3 regions of the Pseudonocardia alni genome follow, and region 3 is predicted to be linked to each of the others. Evidence: predicted binding sites of a transcription regulator. Region 3 holds the regulator's gene; each other region holds the start of a gene.
What was found. Region 3 encodes LexA, which represses DNA repair genes until DNA is damaged. Its sites were predicted from a motif close to CGAACACGTGTTCG; they were not measured.

Region 1 (5,967 bases), 1.4 Mb from region 3:
ACGAACGACAGCCGTCCGTCGGCCGGCGTCTCCGCGGGCACGGCCCGAACCCGTCCCGGCGATCCGGGGAGCCGCGTACCCGCAGGTCGGGGCCGGAACGGCCGTTGCTAGCCTGTACCGGCATCCCCACGGCTCCCGCGCATCCGCCGGAAACTGTCGGGGTGCACTGAGAACCTCCTGTCACGGCCGTCCGGGCCGTGACCGTTTCGAGTCCATAGGAGGTGAGTGGTTCTCATGCGTCATTACGAGGTCATGGTCATCCTCGACGGCGGCCTGGACGAGCGCACTGTGCAGCCGTCCCTGGAGCAGTTCCTCACCGTCGTGAAGAACGACGGCGGATCGATCGAGAAGATCGAGGTCTGGGGCAAGCGCCGCCTGGCCTACGAGATCAAGAAGCAGGGCGAGGCCATCTACGCGGTCCTCGACATCACCGCCGAGCCGGCCACCGTCACCGAGCTGGACCGCCAGCTGGGTCTGAACGAGTCCGTGCTGCGCACCAAGGTCCTGCGCAAGGACGTCACCCGCACGCCGGCGCCCGCCGCCGGCTGATTGGAGCCGTCATGGCCGGCGAGACCGTCATCACCGTCGTGGGCAACCTGACGGCGGATCCCGAGCTGCGGTTCACCCCGTCCGGCGCCGCGGTCGCCAACTTCACCGTGGCGTCCACCCCGCGCACCTTCGACCGCCAGTCCGGCGAGTGGAAGGACGGCGAGGCACTCTTCCTGCGCTGCAACATCTGGCGCCAGGCGGCGGAGAACGTCGCCGAGTCCCTGACCCGCGGCGCGCGCGTCGTGGTCCAGGGTCGCCTGCGCCAGCGGTCGTTCGAGACCAAGGAAGGCGAGAAGCGCACCGTCGTGGAGATGGAGGTCGACGAGGTCGGCCCGTCACTGCGCTACGCGACCGCCAAGGTCAACAAGGTCAGCCGGGGCGGAGGTTCCGGTGGCTTCGGTGGCGGCGGCGGTGGCTACGACGGTGGCGGCGGCGGTGGCGCCCGACAGGGCGGCGGTTCCGGCGGTGGAGGCAACTCCGGCGGCGGCTATGACGACCCCTGGGGTTCGGCCCCGCCCGCGGGCAGTGGCGCCGCGTCCGACGACGAGCCCCCCTTCTGATCCACGTACCTCTCCGCCCGTGACGGGCGGAGGACGATCTCCAGGAGCACCACCATGGCCAAGGCCATCGTGCGCAAGCCGAAGAAGAAGGTCTGCGCTTTCTGCAAGGACAAGGCCCAGCTGATCGACTACAAGGACACCGGTCTGCTGCGGAAGTTCATCTCCGACCGCGGCAAGATCCGTGCCCGTCGGGTCTCCGGCAACTGCCGGCAGCACCAGCGGGACGTCGCCGTCGCGGTGAAGAACTCCCGTGAGGTCGCCCTGCTGCCGTACACCTCGACCGCTCGCTGAGGAAGGGGAGACACATGAAGCTCATCCTCAACGCCGACGTCCCGAACCTGGGTGCCCCGGGTGACATCGTCGAGGTCAAGGACGGCTACGGTCGCAACTACCTGCTGCCGCGCAAGCTCGCGGTCGTCGCCACCCGTGGCGCCGAGAAGCAGGTCGAGCAGATCCGCCGGGCCCAGAAGACCCGCGAGATCCGCGACCTGGGCCACGCCCAGCAGGTCGACTCGCAGCTGCGCAACATCAACGTGACCGTGTCGGCCAAGGCCGGCGACACCGGCCGCTTGTTCGGATCGATCACGCCGGCCCAGGTCGTCGACGCCGTCAAGGCGGCAGGCGGCCCGCTGCTGGACAAGCGCAGCATCGACGTCCCGGGTCACCTCAAGACCCTGGGCAAGCACCAGGTGCAGGTCCGCCTGCACCCGGAGGTCACCACCGAGCTGCCGATCGCGGTCGTCGCGAGCTGAGCGGTCCGGTGGTCGCACGACCACCGACAGTGAACAGGGCGGTGTCCGGAGCCACGTGCTCCGGGCACCGCCCTGTCGTCTGTCCGGGACCGTCCCGAACGGGCGCCGCACACACGGTCCGCAGTCCCGGATGGACGATCGACACCGATCGGACGACCCCGGACGGGATGTCTTGTCACGCAGCCGACACGCCGTCCGGTGACGCTCCACTCGTCGGGCGGGCTTGTGGACGCGCCGGGCGGCGAACGGCCCGCCGGGCGCTCCGACACGCCCGCACGGGGCGTTCGACGACACGCCAGAGCAAAGTTGTCCACAGCTGTGAACATGCCTGTGACCAGGAAAGACTGCCCGATCCTGTGCGCTGTCCCCAGGTTGTCCCCAGCACGGTCCCGGGACGGGCGGCATCCGTGCACAGTTCATCCCCAGATCGATCACCAGGTCGGTTCGCCAGGCGCCGTCCGGCCGACCTACTGTCGTCGTACCGGGACGCGAGCGCCGTGTCCCGCGGGCCGCGTCCGTCGCGGCCCGTCGGGCACCGGGCCGGCCGGTAGATCACCGACGACGGTCGCGGGTGGGCAGGACGCACCACTCGCGCGTCGAACGTGCGTTCGGTACTGTGTCCACCGGGGGTGACGCTGCGTATGGCTCTGACGGACGATCGTCCCGGCAACAAGCCCCGTGCGGTCCGTGACGGCGAGAAGGCCTCCGGACCGGGCGAGGGTGCGACGTTCGACCGTCAGCCCCCGCAGGACCTCACGGCCGAGCAGTCCGTGCTCGGCGGGATGCTGCTGAGCAAGGACGCGATCGCCGACGTCGTGGAGGTGCTGCAGCCGGAGGACTTCTACCGGCCCGCCCACCAGACCGTCTACGAGACGATCCTGGACCTCTACAGCCGCGGCGAACCCGCCGACGCGGTGACGGTCTCGGCGGAGCTGCAGCGGCGCGGTGAGCTCGTCCGCCTCGGCGGCGCGCCCTACCTGCACACCCTGATCGCGACCGTGCCGACGGCGGCGAACGCGGCCTACTACGCCGAGATCGTGGGCGAGAAGGCGGTCCTGCGACGGCTGGTCGAGGCCGGCACCCGGATCGTGCAGCTGGGCTACCACGGCGCCGACGGCGGCGACGTCGACGACGCGGTGGACCGCGCCCAGGCCGCGGTCTACGAGGTCACCGAGCGCACCACCACCGAGGACTACACGGTGCTGGAGGAGCTCCTCCAGCCCACGATGGACGAGATCGACGCGATCGCCTCCCGGGGCGGCCAGTCCACGGGTGTGCCGACCGGCTTCGCCGACCTCGACCAGGTCACCAACGGTCTGCACCCGGGCCAGATGGTCGTCGTCGCGGCCCGGCCGGGTCTGGGCAAGTCGACCCTGGGGCTGGACTTCGCCCGCTCCTGCTCCATCAAGAACGGCATGACCAGCGCGTTCTTCTCGCTGGAGATGAGCAAGTCCGAGATCGTCATGCGTCTGCTGTCCGCGGAGGCCCGGATCCGGCTGGCCGACATGCGCGCCGGCCGGATGTCGGACGAGGACTGGACGCGGATGGCGCGGCGGATGTCGGAGATCTCCGAGGCGCCCCTCTACATCGACGACTCGCCGAACCTGACGCTGATGGAGATCCGGGCCAAGGCGCGCCGGATGAAGCAGCGCTACGACCTGAAGCTGATCATCCTGGACTACCTGCAGCTGATGACCTCGGGCCGCAAGGTCGAGTCCCGTCAGCAGGAGGTCTCGGAGTTCTCCCGGCAGATCAAGCTGCTGGCCAAGGAGCTCGAGGTCCCGGTGGTGGCGATGAGCCAGCTGAACCGTGGTCCCGAGCAGCGCACCGACAAGCGGCCGATGCTGTCCGACCTGCGTGAGTCCGGCTCGATCGAGCAGGACGCGGACATGGTGGTGCTGCTGCACCGCCCCGACGCGTTCGAGCAGGACGACCCGCGCGCCGGTGAGGCCGACCTGATCCTGGCCAAGCACCGTAACGGCCCGACCACGACGATCACCGTCGCCCACCAGCTGCACTACAGCCGGTTCTCCGACCTCGCCCACGGCTGAGGCGGCCGGTCGCGCGCCACGGCCACGCCGTCCGTCCGGGGCGACACCGGTCGCTGGATGGCCACCGTCCGGGGCGGCACCGCGCGGTGCGGGGGTGGCGGGTCAGGCGGTTCCGGGGTGCGCCTGCGGTCCGGTGGTGGCCGCGACGGCCAGGGCGAGGCCGGCCACGAGGATCCCCGCGACGACGACCGGCACGCTCACCAGCACGGCACCGAGCAGCAGCACGACCAGCGCGGTCCCCAGCAGCATCGTCGGGAACGGGCCGGAGCCGTGCACGGTGCGCCGGTCGCGGGCGAAGCCGGCGAGAAGCCGTCCACCGTGGCGGGCCGGGGCGCGCAGTGCGGTGTTCAGCGCGGAGAACCGGCGGACCAGTCGCGGGTCGGTCAGTCGCAGCTGCACCTCGATCTCGTGCAGTCGACGGTTCTCGCGCTCGCTCAGCACCTCGGCAACCCCTCGTGTCCACGTCCCGGCGGACACGGTCGTGCCGCCGTCCGGCGCGGGGCGTCGTCGATCCGGCCTGGTGACGACGTTACGTGACCGATTCGTGATCTCGCCGACCGGGCCGACCGGCTCACATGCGCCCGTCCTCACACCGGGGACGGCGCCCGGGGTCACCAGAGGGAGACGCGGTCCCGGCGGGGGCCCGCGGGAGCCCCGAGGCGGGCGGTCAGCGCGGCCCAGGAGCGTGCCGTGCCCGGTGTCCGGGCCGGCCGGGGGCGGAGCCAGCGGACCGCCAGGTCCGGGTCGTCCGGGTCGACGTCGAAGCGTTCCCGGCGCGGGAGCCGGGTGGCGCTGCGCAGCTCGACGACGGTCCCGCTCGCGACGGACTGGAGGCCGTAGAGGCAGCCCGGCGGGACGAGCAGTCGCTGCGGGCCCCCGAGCAGCGCGACGGCGAGCCGGCCGAAGGTGTCGGCGTCCGGCCGGGCGTCGATGACGACGGCGTAGCCGCTGCCGCGGGGGACGCCGAGCAGCACCGCGTCGCCGGGATGGCCGAACAGGCCGAGCACGGCGTCCCGGGCCGGGCGGCGCCGTCGTCGCACGGTGAAGGCCGTGAGGTCCGGGCCGGATGTGTCGGCGACGGTCGGGTCGAGCAGCAGCGCGCCGGGCACCACGGTTCGTACGACGTCCACTCGACCTCCCTCGGGTCCGGTCACCGCGTGCGACGGGCGCGCGGTGGGCTGCGGTTGGGGTACCGGAGACGACAACGAGCGGACCCGGTCCCGGTGACGCTGCGCGAGTCCACGTTGCTCTGATCGGGTTCACAGCGGGCTTTCAGCCGCCGTATCTACTATCGGCCCTAGTACTGATGCGACGAGGGGTGGCGCATGACCGACGACCCGACGCCGGGTACCCGGTGCCGTGCCTGTGGCGGTGCCGCGGGCACGGTCGTGCTCGACCTGGGCGAGCAGCCGCCGTGGGACCGGATGCCCGCGCGGGACGCCCCGCTGCCCGACCCGGCGGCCCCGCTGCGCATGTGGCTGTGCGCCGGCTGCGGTCTCGCCCAGCTGCAGACCGATGCCGCGGTCACCGAGGAGCTGCACGGCGTCGAACCGCGGGCGATGACCGAACAGAGCGACCGCTCGGTCGGCCGGCTCGCCCGCGCCGGGCTGGTCCGCCCGGGCGGCCGGGTCGCGGAGTTCGGCAGCCCGCACGGCGGCTCGTGGCTCCCGCGGCTGACCGGGCGCGGCATGGCCGCGCTCGATGCGGACGCGGTGTCCGCGGCCGGGCGGGCCGACCTCGTCGTCGACTTCTACGGGCTGCTGCACGAGCCCGACCAGGCCGATGCGCTCGCCCGGCGGGTCGCGCTGCTCGCCCCCGGCGGCACGCTCGCGCTCCAGCTGCTGTCGCTGGGCACCGTGCTGCGTGACGACCAGTGGTTCGACCTGCGCCACGGCCACTACGGCTACTGGTCGCTGCCCGCCCTGGACGCCGCACTGCGCCGGCACGGCCTGGGCGTGCATCGGGCGTGGTGGTACCCGCTGTCCGGTGGGACCGTGCTGGTCACCGCCCGGGCCGGCGCCGAGCCCGACGCCGGGACCCGCCGCCTCGTCGACG
Region 2 (5,967 bases), 360 kb from region 3:
AGGGCCCCGTCGACCTCATGCGCCAGTACGCGTTCCTCGTCCCGGTGCTGGTCATCTGCGAGCTGCTGGGGGTGCCCGCCGAGGACCGCGACATGTTCTCGGCGTGGTCGTCGGTGATGGTCGACGACTCCCCGCAGGAGGAGAAGTTCGCCGCGATGGGCAGCCTGAACGGCTACCTCGCCGAGCTGATCGAGCGCAAGCGCACCGAGCCCGACGACGCCCTGCTGTCCGGCCTGCTCGCCGTCAGCGACGCCGACGGCGACCGCCTGTCGGCCGAGGAGCTCGTCGCCATGGCGACGCTGCTGCTCATCGCCGGGCACGAGACCACGGTCAACCTGATCGGCAACGGCGTGCTCGCCCTGCTGACCCACCCCGAGCAGCGCGCCCGGCTGCACGCCGACCCGTCGCTGATCACCTCGGCGGTGGAGGAGTTCCTGCGCTTCGAGTCCCCGGTCTCCAACGCCCCGATGCGGTTCGCCAGCGAGGACGTCGAGTACTCCGGGGTGACCATCCCGGCCGGGTCGACCGTCATGCTGGGCCTCGCCGCGGCGAACCGGGACCCGGAGTGGCTGGAGGACCCGGAGCGGCTCGACATCACCCGGGACTCGTCGTCGGGGGTGTTCTTCGGCCACGGCATCCACTTCTGCCTGGGCGCGCAGCTCGCCCGCACCGAGGGGCGGGTGGCCATCGGCAAGCTCATCGCCCAGCGGCCGGACCTGGCGCTGGCCGTCGATCCGTCCGAGCTCGTGTACCGCGAGTCGACGCTGGTCCGGGGCCTGTCCCGGCTGCCGGTCACGCCGGGCGAGCCCGCCTGAGGGCGCCGCCGCCGGGCGCGACCGAGGGGGGTGCGCCCGGCGGGCGGTGCCGGACCGGCGGGGGCAGCCGTCGGTGCGGCGGGGCGGTGTCAGCGCAGCGGGGCGCCGGTCTTCTCCCGCACCTCGTCGGCGCTGACGCCGGGCGCGGTCTCGACCAGCTCGAGCCCGTCCGGCGTCACGTCGATCACGGCCAGGTCGGTGACGATCTTCGTGACGCAGCCCAGGCCGGTGATCGGCAGCGAGCACCGCTCGACGATCTTGGGGGACCCGTCCTTGGAGACGTGGTCCATCATCACGATCACCGAGCGCGCGCCGTGGACGAGATCCATCGCCCCGCCCATCCCCTTGATCATCTTGCCGGGGATCGCCCAGTTCGCGAGGTCGCCGTTCGCGGCGACCTCCATCCCGCCCAGGACGGCGACGTCGAGCTTCCCGGCCCGGATCTGGCCGAAGCTCTCCGCGGAGCCGAAGAAGGCGGCGCCGTCGGCGACGGTGACGGTCTCCTTGCCGGCGTTGATGAGGTCGGCGTCGACCTCGTCGTCGGTGGGGTAGGGGCCGACGCCGAGGATCCCGTTCTCCGAGTGCAGGACCACCGTCCGGCCCTCGGGGATGTGTCCGGGCACCAGGGTCGGCATGCCGATGCCGAGGTTGACGTACGCGCCGTCGGGCAGCTCGGCCGCGACCCGGGCGGCCATCTCGTCACGGTTGAGGGTCATGGTCAACGCACCGTCCTGAACTCGACCGGCTTCTCGACGCCGGGGACGTGCAGCACGCGGTGCACGTGGATACCGGGGGTGTGCACCGCGTCGGGGTCGATCTCCCCGGGGTCGACCAGGTGTTCGACCTGGGCGATCGTGGTCCGCCCGGCCGCGGCGCAGTCCGGGTTGAAGTTGCGCGCCGCGCGCCGGAACACCAGGTTGCCGTGCCGGTCGCCCTTCCAGGCGTGGACGAGCGCGAAGTCCGGGGTGAGGGCGCGCTCGAGGACGTAGGTCACGCCGTCGAACTCGCGGGTCTCCTTCGCCGGGGACTCGACGGCGACCGAGCCGTCGGACGCGTAGCGCCAGGGCAGCCCGCCCTCGGCGACCAGCGTCCCGACCCCGGCCGGGGTGTAGAACGCCGGGATGCCCGCGCCGCCGGCCCGCAGCCGCTCGGCGAGCGTGCCCTGCGGGGTCAGCTCCAGCTCCAGCTCACCGGCCAGGTACTGGCGGGCGAACTCCTTGTTGTTGCCGACGTAGGAGCCGATCGTGCGCCGGATGCGCCCGGCGGCGAGCAGGGTGCCGAGGCCGAAGCCGTCGACACCCAGGTTGTTCGAGATCGTCTCCAGGTCCGTCGCGCCCTGCTCCAGCAGTGCCGCGATCAGCACCGTCGGAACCCCGGACATGCCGAACCCGCCGACCGCGAGCGACGCCCCGTCGCCGATGTCGGCGACCGCGTCCGCGGCGGATGCCACCACCTTGTCCATCACGCACCTCCGTCGCCGAGGACGGTACGCGGCGTACGACAGACGCACAAGTGTTCGCTGTACGAACACCACCCGACAGGGCGGGACCCGTCGTCCATGCGCCGAGGTGCAGCTCAGGGCTGCCGGAGGGGCCGACCGACCGCCCCGGACCGCATCCCGGTGACGTCCCCGGGGCAGGGGGGCCGTCCCGCGGTGTCGAGATGCAGCTCAGCGGGGCCCGAGGGTGCCCCGCACCCCGCTGAGCTGCATCTCGGCGACCGCCGCCGTCGCGGCGCACCGTCGGCCGGGCGGGCGCGGCGTGGGTCACGCCGGGGCGGGGGCGGTGTGCGGGTCGCCGACGGCGACCTCCCCGCCCGCGGCGACCTCGGCGTAGACCCCGGCGCACGCCCAGACCCCGCCGACCTGGGGGATCTCGATGCGGTTGTTCTTCGCGATCGTCCGCAGGGTGTCCGGGTCGTCGGGCAGGTCGCCCTGGGGGAGCGTGGTCATGACGCAGCGCATGGTGGCGAAGGAGAACGTGATCCGGGCGTCGTCGCCCAGGGCGCTGGTGCTGCCGGGCCAGTCGTTCTCGACGAAGCCCGTCCCCTCGTCGCGCAGCACGATGTTGGGGCGGTAGCGGAGCGGGTCGAAGGTCGCGTCCGGGTTCAGCTCCCGGAGCCGGTCCAGGGTCGACTCGGTGAGCACGTGCAGCGACGACAGGTCGAAGAACGTGCCCGGCGCCCCGAACGCGGAGATGTCGAACCGGCTGATGATCTCGCCGGAGTCCTCGTGCCGGGTCGTCGTGTCCTCGATGAGCGTGCGCGGCGCGAGCTGCTGCGGGGTGAGGCCCTCGATGTCGGGCCACAGTTCCTCGAAGTAGCTGCCCTCCGGCGGCACCGAGATCAGCGACACGTCCCGGCCGAGCGCGGCGGACAGCGCGGCGTCCAGTCCCTCGTCGTCGCTGCGCAGGACCGAGCCGTCCGGAAAGGTGATCTCGACCGGAGGCAGCGGCTCCCCGGCCACCGGCTCGGCGACGAACCGGGCCGCGAAGCTGAGCAGGCCGAGCCAGCGCTTGGGCACCTTGGCGCTGGCGATGATCCCGGTCCCGTTGTCGAGCACCGCGTAGGCGCGGTCGCCCAGCAGCCCCCGTTCGGTGATGGTGGCCCGGGTCAGGGACTCCCCGAGCATCGACTTGACCGGATAGCGGTAGAGCGCGGCGACCGTCATGTCCGGTGTATAGCGGCCCGTCCGCATCTCCGGCACGGGCCGGACGGAGGGGTCCGCGGGGCGCGTCTCAGCTGAGGCCGTGACGGTCCCGAGCCGCCGCGGATGCGCTCCGGCCCGGGACCGGTTCACCCGGACGGTGCAGTGTGGGGACGGCCGGGGCCGGGCTCAGTCGAGCAGGGCGACCCGCAGCGCGTCCGCCGAGGCGTACACGGTCTCCGCGCCGGCGGCCTCCAGTTCACCGGGCTCGGCGTAGCCCCAGCCCGCTCCGACACAACGGAGGCCGTGCTCGGCGGCGCCCTCGACGTCGTGCAGCCGGTCGCCGACCATCAGCGGCTCGTCCGCACCCGAGGGCGACCCGAGCCGGCGCAGCGCCTCGGCGACGACGGCGCCCTTGGTCGGCCGGTCCGCGGCACGGGTGTCGCCGACGATCTCGGTGAACAGGTCGGTCCAGCCGTGGTGGGCGAGGATCTTCCGAGCGGACGGCTCCGCCTTGCTGGTGGCCAGTGCCATGGTCACGCCGGCCGCGGACAGTGCGCGCAGCAGCTCCTCCACACCCGGGTAGGGCGCGCAGTCCAGGCAGCCGTCCTCGTCCCCGTAGATCCGCCGGTACACCGGCAGCACGGCGGCGGTGCCCTCGTCGCCGAGGATCGGGGGCAGGCTGCGGTAGAGCGGCGGGCCGAGCAGGTGCGTGCCGAGCGCGGACTCGGGGACGTCCAGGCCCACCTCGTCGATCGCGCGGCGCATCGAGCCGAGGATGCCGGGGGCGGAGTCGACGAGGGTGCCGTCGAGGTCGAGCAGGATGTGGGTCAGCACGTCGGGTCATTCTGCCTCCCGGGGGACCCGGCCGTCCCTTCTCCCCGACGGTCGCAGGTCGTACACTTGTACGCATGGCGAACACACTGCTCGGGCCGCTGTCCGGCACCGACCGGGTCGACGGCCTGCTCGACGACGGCGCGTGGATCGCCGCCCTGCTGGAGGTCGAGCTGGCGCTGTCGGCGGTCGCCGCCGAGCAGGGCGCGGTCACCGAGCACGACGCCGACGCGGTGGAACGCGCCGTCGCCGCCGTCGCGGGCGTCGACCCGCACGCGCTGGCCGCCGAGTCGGTCGAGGGCGGCAACCCGGTGATCCCGCTGGTCAAGCGGCTCAAGGCGGCCGCGGCACGGATCCAGCCCGGCGCCGAGCGCGCGGTGCACCCGGGCGCCACCAGCCAGGACGTCATGGACACCGCGCTGATGCTGCTCACCCGACGGGCCGGGCACCGCGTCGTCGCCGACCTCACCGCCTGCGCCGACGCCGCGGCCGCGCTCGCCGCCACCCACCGCGACACCCCGTGCGCCGCCCGCACCCTCGGCCAGCAGGCGCTGCCCACCACCTTCGGTCTCGTCGCCGGCACCTGGTGCACCGGGCTGGACCGGGCCCGCGCCGGCCTCGACCGGGTGCTCACCGCGCTGCCGGTCTCCTACGGCGGCGCCGCGGGCACCCTCGCGGCCGTCCACCCGCACGGCCCGGCCGTCGCCGACGCGCTGGCCGCGCGGCTCGGCCTCGCCCCGCAGGGCGTGCCGTGGCACACCGAACGCAGCCGCATCGGCGAGCTCGCCGGGGCGCTCGGCGTCGCCGCCGGGGCCTGCGCCAAGCCCGCGGGCGACGTCGTGCTGCTGTCCGCCACCGAGCTCGGCGAGGTGTCGGAGTCCGCGCCGGGGGACTCGTCGTCGATGCCGCACAAGCGCAACCCGGCCGCGGCCGTCACCGCCCGTGGCGCCGCGAAGCGCGCCCCCGGCCTGGTCGCGACGCTGCTGGCCGGCGCCGAGCAGGAGTTCCAGCGTGCCGCCGGTGCCTGGCACGCGGAGTGGGAGACGCTCGTCGCGCTGCTGCGGGTCACCGCCGGCGCCGCGGCCCGGCTGCGGGTGAGCCTGGACGGACTGCAGGTGCACCCCGAGGCGATGGCCCGCAACCTCGACCTCGCCGCGGGCGCCCAGGGCCACGGCACCGGGCACGCCGCCGACCTGGTCGACGCCGTCCTCGCCGGGCGGCCGGCGTGAGCACCCCGGAGGACGTGGGCGCCCCGCGCACCGAGCAGGTCCGCTCGCTGGCCCGCGGGCTGGCCGTCATCCGGTCCTTCGACGCGCAGCGCCCGCAGCAGACCCTCGCCGACGTCGCCCGTGCCACCGGGCTCACCCGCGCCGCGGCGCGCCGGTTCCTGCTCACCCTGGCCGAGGAGGGCTACGTCCGCACCGACGGCAGGCTGTTCACCCTCACCCCGCGGGTGCTGGAGCTCGGCTGGTCCTACCTGTCCGCGATGGGCCTGCCCGAGATCGCGGCCCCGCACCTGGAGCGCCTGGTCGCCACGGTGCGCGAGTCCGCGTCGGTGTCGGTCCTCGACGGCGACCCGCACACCGGCTACGACGTCGTCTACGTCGCCCGGGTCCCCACCTCGCGGATCATGACCGTCACCATCACCATCGGGACCCGCTTCCCGGCCTGGGC
Region 3 (5,967 bases):
GCGTCGCGAATCCGGGCGGACACGGGCCCCGCGACGTGGGAGGATGGGGTCAAGATGACTGATGCCCACACGCACCCCTCCGTGACCCCCTCCGCGTCGAACCCGGTTCCGACGGGTGGCGAGCTCGACCTGGAGGAGCGCACGTCGCTGCGCCGGATCCACGGGCTGTCCACCGAGCTCACCGACATCACCGAGGTCGAGTACCGCAAGCTCCAGCTGGAGCGGGTCGTGCTCGTCGGCGTCTGGACCGAGGGCACGGCCGAGCAGGCCGAGAACTCGATGACCGAGCTGGCCCGCCTCGCCGAGACCGCCGGTTCCGAGGTGATGGACGGCCTCGTCCAGCGCCGCTCCAGCCCGGACCCGGCCACGTTCATCGGCTCCGGCAAGGTCGAGGAGCTGCTCGGAACCGTCCGCGCCACCGGCGCCGACACCGTGATCTGCGACGGCGAGCTGTCACCCGGTCAGCTCCGCCAGCTGGAGGAGCGGCTCAAGGTCAAGGTCATCGACCGGACCGCGCTGATCCTCGACATCTTCGCCCAGCACGCCCGTTCGCGGGACGGCAAGGCCCAGGTCGAGCTCGCGCAGCTGTCCTACCTGCTGCCGCGGCTGCGCGGCTGGGGTGAGGCGCTGTCCCGGCAGGTCGGTGGCCGCGCCGCGGGCGGTGTCGGTATCGGTGGCCGTGGCCCCGGTGAGACGAAGATCGAGCTGGACCGGCGCCGGATCCGCGCGCGCATGTCGAAGCTGCGCCGCGAGATCGGTGCGATGCGCCAGGTCCGCGAGACCCAGCGCGGCAGCCGTCGCCGCAACGAGATCCCGTCGGTCGCGATCGTCGGCTACACCAACGCGGGCAAGTCGAGCCTGCTCAACCAGCTCACCGACGCCGGCGTGCTGGTGCAGGACGCGCTGTTCGCGACGCTGGACCCGACCACCCGCAAGGCGCAGACGCCCGACGGGCACGAGTACACCCTCACCGACACCGTCGGGTTCGTGCGGCACCTGCCGCACCAACTCGTCGAGGCGTTCCGCTCCACGCTGGAGGAGGCAGCCCGGGCCGACCTGCTGGTGCACGTCGTCGACGGGTCCGACCCGCTGCCCGACGACCAGATCGCCGCGGTCCGCCAGGTGCTCGTCGAGGTCGGTGAGGCTGCGGGCGACACGATGCCGCCCGAGCTGCTCGTGATCAACAAGACCGATGCGGCCGGTGACCTCGCGCTGGCCCGGCTGCGGCACGCCCAGCCGGACGCGGTGTTCGTCTCCGCGCACAGCGGTGACGGGATCCGCCGGCTCCGGGAGCGCATCGCCGAGCGACTGCCGCGCCCGGAGTACGAGGTCGACCTCCTGCTGCCCTACACCGAGGGTGCGCTGGTCGCGCGGCTGCACGACGACGGCGAGATCCTCGCCGAGGAACACACCGCCGACGGCACCCGGATCCGGGCGCGGGTGAAGCCCGAGCTGGGCACCGCGGTGCTGCCGTTCGCGGTGGCGGGCTCGGCCCTCCCGACGGGGGCCGGCACCGACCTGCCGGCGACGGCGGCGGGCCACTGAGCGTCCCACCGGCCGGGCGGCCGGGCCCCGGGATCGTGGCTCGCCGCCTGGCCACGGTCCTCTGCCTGACCGGTGCGCTCACGGGTGCGGCCGCGTCGCCGCCCGGGGCGATCCCGGCTTGCTCGATCGACGACCCGCGGCTGGCGGAGCTGTCCGGGCTGGTCGCCGAGGGCCCGCCCGGCGCCGCCCCGCAGCGCTACCACGCCATCGTCGACGGCGGCGGGACCGCGCGGGCGTTCACCCTGGACCCCGTCGGCTGTGCGGTCACCGGGACCCGGCAGGCCGACGTCCCGGTCACCGACGTCGAGGACCTCGGCCTCGGACCGGGCGGGGAGCTGTGGCTCGCCGACACCGGCGACAACGGGGCGCGGCGCGGCTCGGTCCGGCTCGTCGTGCTGCCCCCGACCGGGCCGCCACGGGTGCACGACCTCGTCTACCCCGACGGTCCGCGCGACGTCGAGGCACTGCTGGTCGGCGACGACGGCGTGCCCCTGCTGGTCGACAAGACCACCGGGGCCGCCGGGGTCTACCGGCCCGCCGCGCCGCTGCACGACGGCGGGGACCCGGTGGAGCTGCGCCGGGTGGCACAGGTCGTGCTGCCCTGGTCCGGCACCGGCGGCGGGCCGCTCGGGGCCGCCGGGGCGCGCACGGTCACCGGCGGCGGGGTCTCGCCGGCCGGGGCCGACGGCGGGCGCGCCGCCGTGCTGCGGACCTACACCGACGCCTGGGTGTTCCCGCTGCCCGCCGGCGGACCGGCGACGGCCGACGCGCTGGTCGCGGCCCTGGACGGGGCACCGCTTCCGGTGCCGTTGCCGGGAGAGGCCCAGGGCGAGGCGGTCGCCCCGGACGGCCGGGGCGCGCTGCACTCCGGGAGCGAGGCGCGGAGCCTGACCGCGGCGGCGATCACGGTCGTCCCGGGCGCGGTGACCGCGGCGACCGTTCCGCAGGCACCGGTCGTGCCTCAGCCCGCCGAGGTGCCGGAGTACCGCACGTACCCGTCGTGGCTGCCTGCCGCGGGCGGGGCCGCGGCGCTCGGGGCGCTGCTGATCGCCGGCGCCGTCGCGATGTCCCTGCACGGACGGCGCCGCCGGTCCCGCTGATCGCGGGGCCCGGGGCGCCGTCCGAGGCGGTCAGAGGCGGCGCAGGACCGCCACGACGCGGCCCAGGATCGACGCGTCGTCACCCGGGATCGGGTCGTAGGCGTCGTTCGCGGGCATCAGCCAGATGTGCCCGTCCTTGCGGCGGAACGTCTTCACGGTCGCCTCACCGTCGATCATCGCGGCCACGACCTCGCCCTGCTCGGCCACCGGCTGCTGGCGCACGACGACCCAGTCGCCGTCGGTGATCGCGGCGTCGACCATCGAGTCGCCCTTGACGTTGAGCAGGAACAGCGTGCCCTCGCCGACGATCTCGCGCGGCAGCGGGAACACGTCCTGCACGGCCTGCTCGGCCAGGATCGGGCCACCGGCGGCGATGTCGCCGATGAGCGGCACGAACGCCGGCGCCGGCCGCGCGGAACGCAGATCGGCGGTGTCGGTGTCGGAGTCCGGCCCGTCGGTACCGGCGATCTGCTCCGGGCTGCGGACGTCGACCGCGCGGGTGCGGTTCGGGTCGCGCCGGAGGAAGCCCTTGCGCTCCAGGGTGCGGAGCTGGTGGTGCACCGACGAGGTGGACGTGAGGCCCACCGCGTCACCGATCTCTCGGACGCTGGGCGGGTAGCCGTACCGGTCCACCCAGTCCCGGATGACGGCCAGGACCTTCTTCTGCCGCGGGGTCAGGCCGCGGGTGTCGGCCGCGGGGTCGGGGAACTCCCGGACCTTCGCGGATCCCCGGTCCGCGGCGGTGCCGGTCACGCCGGGACCACCGTGTCCGGTGTCGTCCGCTGCCATCGCATTCGCCTCCTCGGGGTACTTACGGCGACGACCCTAGCCGCCACGATCCCGTTCGCCAAACATGCGTTCGAAGTCGCCCGGGGCGTGTCGTGGATTCCGTCGGGCCGCGGTGGTACAACATCGCACAGGCGTTCGATCGAACACGAGTTCGATCGGACGCGGTCCGCGTCGCCGTCCGGCCGCGCGGGGGCGACCGGCAGCGGGAACGGCAGCGGGGGTGGCGATCGTGGGTTCGGCGGTCATCGGGGACGTGACGGTCATCGGGCGGGTCGCGGTGCGCACCACGACCGACGGGGTGCGGCCCGGTCGGGCGCCGGGCGTCGTGCGCCGTGCGGTGGGCGCATCGGGTGTCCTGCTCGCCTCGGCGGCCGCGGTCGTCGCGCTCGGGGTGCTCGCCGACGTCGCGGTCGCCACCCACGGCCCGGCCGGGCCGCCCGCGGCCGGCGCGCCACGCTGAGAACGTCCCCGGCACGGGGGAGGACCTGCGGGAACGCGGTCGTTGTCGGTGTCGGGTGCTACACCGCTCGTACGCCCGTTCGACCGGGCTCGGGGAAGGGCCGGTCGGGAGCGGGGGAGACGAGACCCGCCCGGGGGACGGGCGGTCCGACGGCAGGAGGAACCATGCGAGAGCTCGACGAGCGGATCCGCGACCACGGCGCGGTCGGCTGCCTGACCGGCGCCCCGGCGCCCGGCACCCCCACCTCGCGCGCCCGGCGCGCCGCCCGGGAGCGGGTGCGGGCCGCCGACGGTCTCGCCGGTGTGGCCGGTGCCGGCCCGTCGGCCGCCGCGCGCGCGGCCCACCGGTGGGCGGCCCACGGGGCGCACGAGCGCGCACTGGCCGAGTCGGTGGCCCGTCATCCCGCCGCCCGTTCCCGGCGCGCTCCGGCGTCCGGTGCCCGAGGGGCCGGTGTCCCGGTGTCCGGTCCCGCCGGCGGTCCGAATCTCGCGGTCCGGACGCCCCGCTGCACCACCGCGGACCCGGCCCCGAGTGCGACGGCGACCCTGACGCGGCCCGCACCGACCCTGACGCGGCCCGCGCCGGCCGTGGCGCCGCCCCGTCCTCGGTCGGTGGCCGTGCCGGCACCGCGTACCGTCCGTCCGCCGTCCCGGCGCTGCCTGGTCCCGGCGCGGCCGCGCCCGGCCCGCAGCCGCGCCGGCGGGCGCCTGGAGCGGTTCCTCGCCGGGGTCACGGCCCTGCTGTGCGCGACGACCGCGGTGGTGGCGCTCGGGCTGCTGGGCGACGCGGCGGCGGGCTGGAACGCCCCCGCGGCGGCCGTGCCGTCGATCGGCGCCGTGCGCTGACGTCGGCCGGCGCCGCGCAGCGCGACGCCGCACCCCGTGGTGCGCACGGCTGTGCGCTGCGGGTGGCCCGAGGTGGTGACGGTGCGGAGCGCCGGACGCGGTGTCGGCGGCGCATCGGGTGACGGCGTGCACGGGGGTGGTTCGCGGGTGTCGGACGTGGTCGCCGGGATGTCGCCGGGGGAGTCGGCGACGTGCCGCCGGGCGCGTCCGCAGGGCGTGTCCCCGCATCGGGTGGCCGCCGGTCGCGGTCCCTCCGGCGCGACGGGCGGCGCTGCCCGCGACGTTTCTCCACGCCACCAGCGCCGATGCCCCGCTCCATGATCGTCGGCGACGGACCGGTCGCGGAACGTGGTGTGCGAGGCTCGGATCCCGATCGGGCGAAGCTCGGCGTGGCACCGGGCCCGGGATGGCGTACCCCTAGATGTAGGGGTTACATTGGTGTCGTTCCGCCACAGCTTGGGGGGACGGATCGCTGCGGAGAGTTTCCGGAACGTCACGGAAGAGGGGTGTGAGCGTCCATGCGCTGCCCGTTCTGCCGACACCCGGACTCCCGCGTGATCGACTCCCGGACCGCCGACGACGGGACCTGTACCCGCCGGCGCCGGTCCTGCACCTCGTGCGGACGACGGTTCACCACGGTCGAGGAGGCCGTGCTCGCCGTCGTCAAGCGCAGCGGGGTGACCGAGCCCTTCAGTCGGCAGAAGGTCGTCGGCGGGGTTCGGCGGGCGTGCCAGGGCCGGCCGGTCGACGAGGACGACCTGCAACAGCTCGCCCACCGGGTCGAGGAGACGGTGCGGGCGCGCGGGGCGGCGGAGCTTCCCAGCCACGAGGTCGGGCTGGCGATCCTCGGGCCGCTGCGTGAGCTCGACGAGGTCGCGTACCTGCGGTTCGCGAGTGTCTATCGGTCCTTCTCCTCCATCGAGGACTTCGAGAAGGAGATCGCCGACCTGCGTTCGGCGGCTGCCGGGGAAGCAGCCGACGACGAGGCCGGTCACCACCCGGGCGGCTGAGCGGCGCGTCGTCGTCGCCGGTCGTACCGGGAAGAGAGCCGTCCGCGCACCCCAGCGTGCGGGCGGAGAAGCGTCGGATGTGCGGAGGCAGTTCATGACCGAGACCGTCGGGGGCCCGACGACAGACACCGGTGACAGCGCGGCGGCCAAGCCGTCGCGTGGCCGCGGGAAGACCGGCGCCAAGCGCGCGCCCGGCCTGACCGTGCAGCGTGTCTTCA

Region 1: dnaB (replicative DNA helicase) is a predicted target of LexA. The motif match lies at 2,459-2,472, and genes of this name have one in related genera.
Region 2: ATL51_RS07720 (CoA transferase subunit A) is a predicted target of LexA. The motif match lies at 2,321-2,334, and genes of this name have one in related genera.

The regions. Positions count from the first base shown of each region.
Region 1 is NZ_PHUJ01000003.1:3,276,878-3,282,844, reverse strand. Features, by position in the region: gene rpsF (30S ribosomal protein S6) at 235-549, shown strand; gene ATL51_RS16255 (single-stranded DNA-binding protein) at 561-1,109, shown strand; gene rpsR (30S ribosomal protein S18) at 1,164-1,400, shown strand; gene rplI (50S ribosomal protein L9) at 1,415-1,861, shown strand; gene dnaB (replicative DNA helicase) at 2,503-3,912, shown strand; gene ATL51_RS28285 (DUF3040 domain-containing protein) at 4,015-4,353, opposite strand; gene ATL51_RS16230 (dTDP-4-dehydrorhamnose 3,5-epimerase family protein) at 4,524-5,042, opposite strand; gene ATL51_RS16225 (class I SAM-dependent methyltransferase) at 5,238-5,967, shown strand, end outside.
Region 2 is NZ_PHUJ01000003.1:1,477,953-1,483,919, reverse strand. Features, by position in the region: gene ATL51_RS07730 (cytochrome P450 family protein) at 1-815, shown strand, start outside; gene ATL51_RS07725 (3-oxoacid CoA-transferase subunit B) at 905-1,531, opposite strand; gene ATL51_RS07720 (CoA transferase subunit A) at 1,534-2,277, opposite strand; gene ATL51_RS07715 (MOSC domain-containing protein) at 2,581-3,483, opposite strand; gene ATL51_RS07710 (HAD hydrolase-like protein) at 3,649-4,296, opposite strand; gene ATL51_RS07705 (lyase family protein) at 4,371-5,522, shown strand; gene ATL51_RS07700 (IclR family transcriptional regulator domain-containing protein) at 5,519-5,967, shown strand, end outside.
Region 3 is NZ_PHUJ01000003.1:1,833,788-1,839,754, reverse strand. Features, by position in the region: gene hflX (GTPase HflX) at 55-1,545, shown strand; gene ATL51_RS09375 (hypothetical protein) at 1,581-2,645, shown strand; gene lexA (transcriptional repressor LexA) at 2,676-3,434, opposite strand; gene ATL51_RS28105 (hypothetical protein) at 3,664-3,894, shown strand; gene ATL51_RS09360 (hypothetical protein) at 4,059-4,739, shown strand; gene nrdR (transcriptional regulator NrdR) at 5,258-5,749, shown strand; gene ATL51_RS09350 (vitamin B12-dependent ribonucleotide reductase) at 5,844-5,967, shown strand, end outside.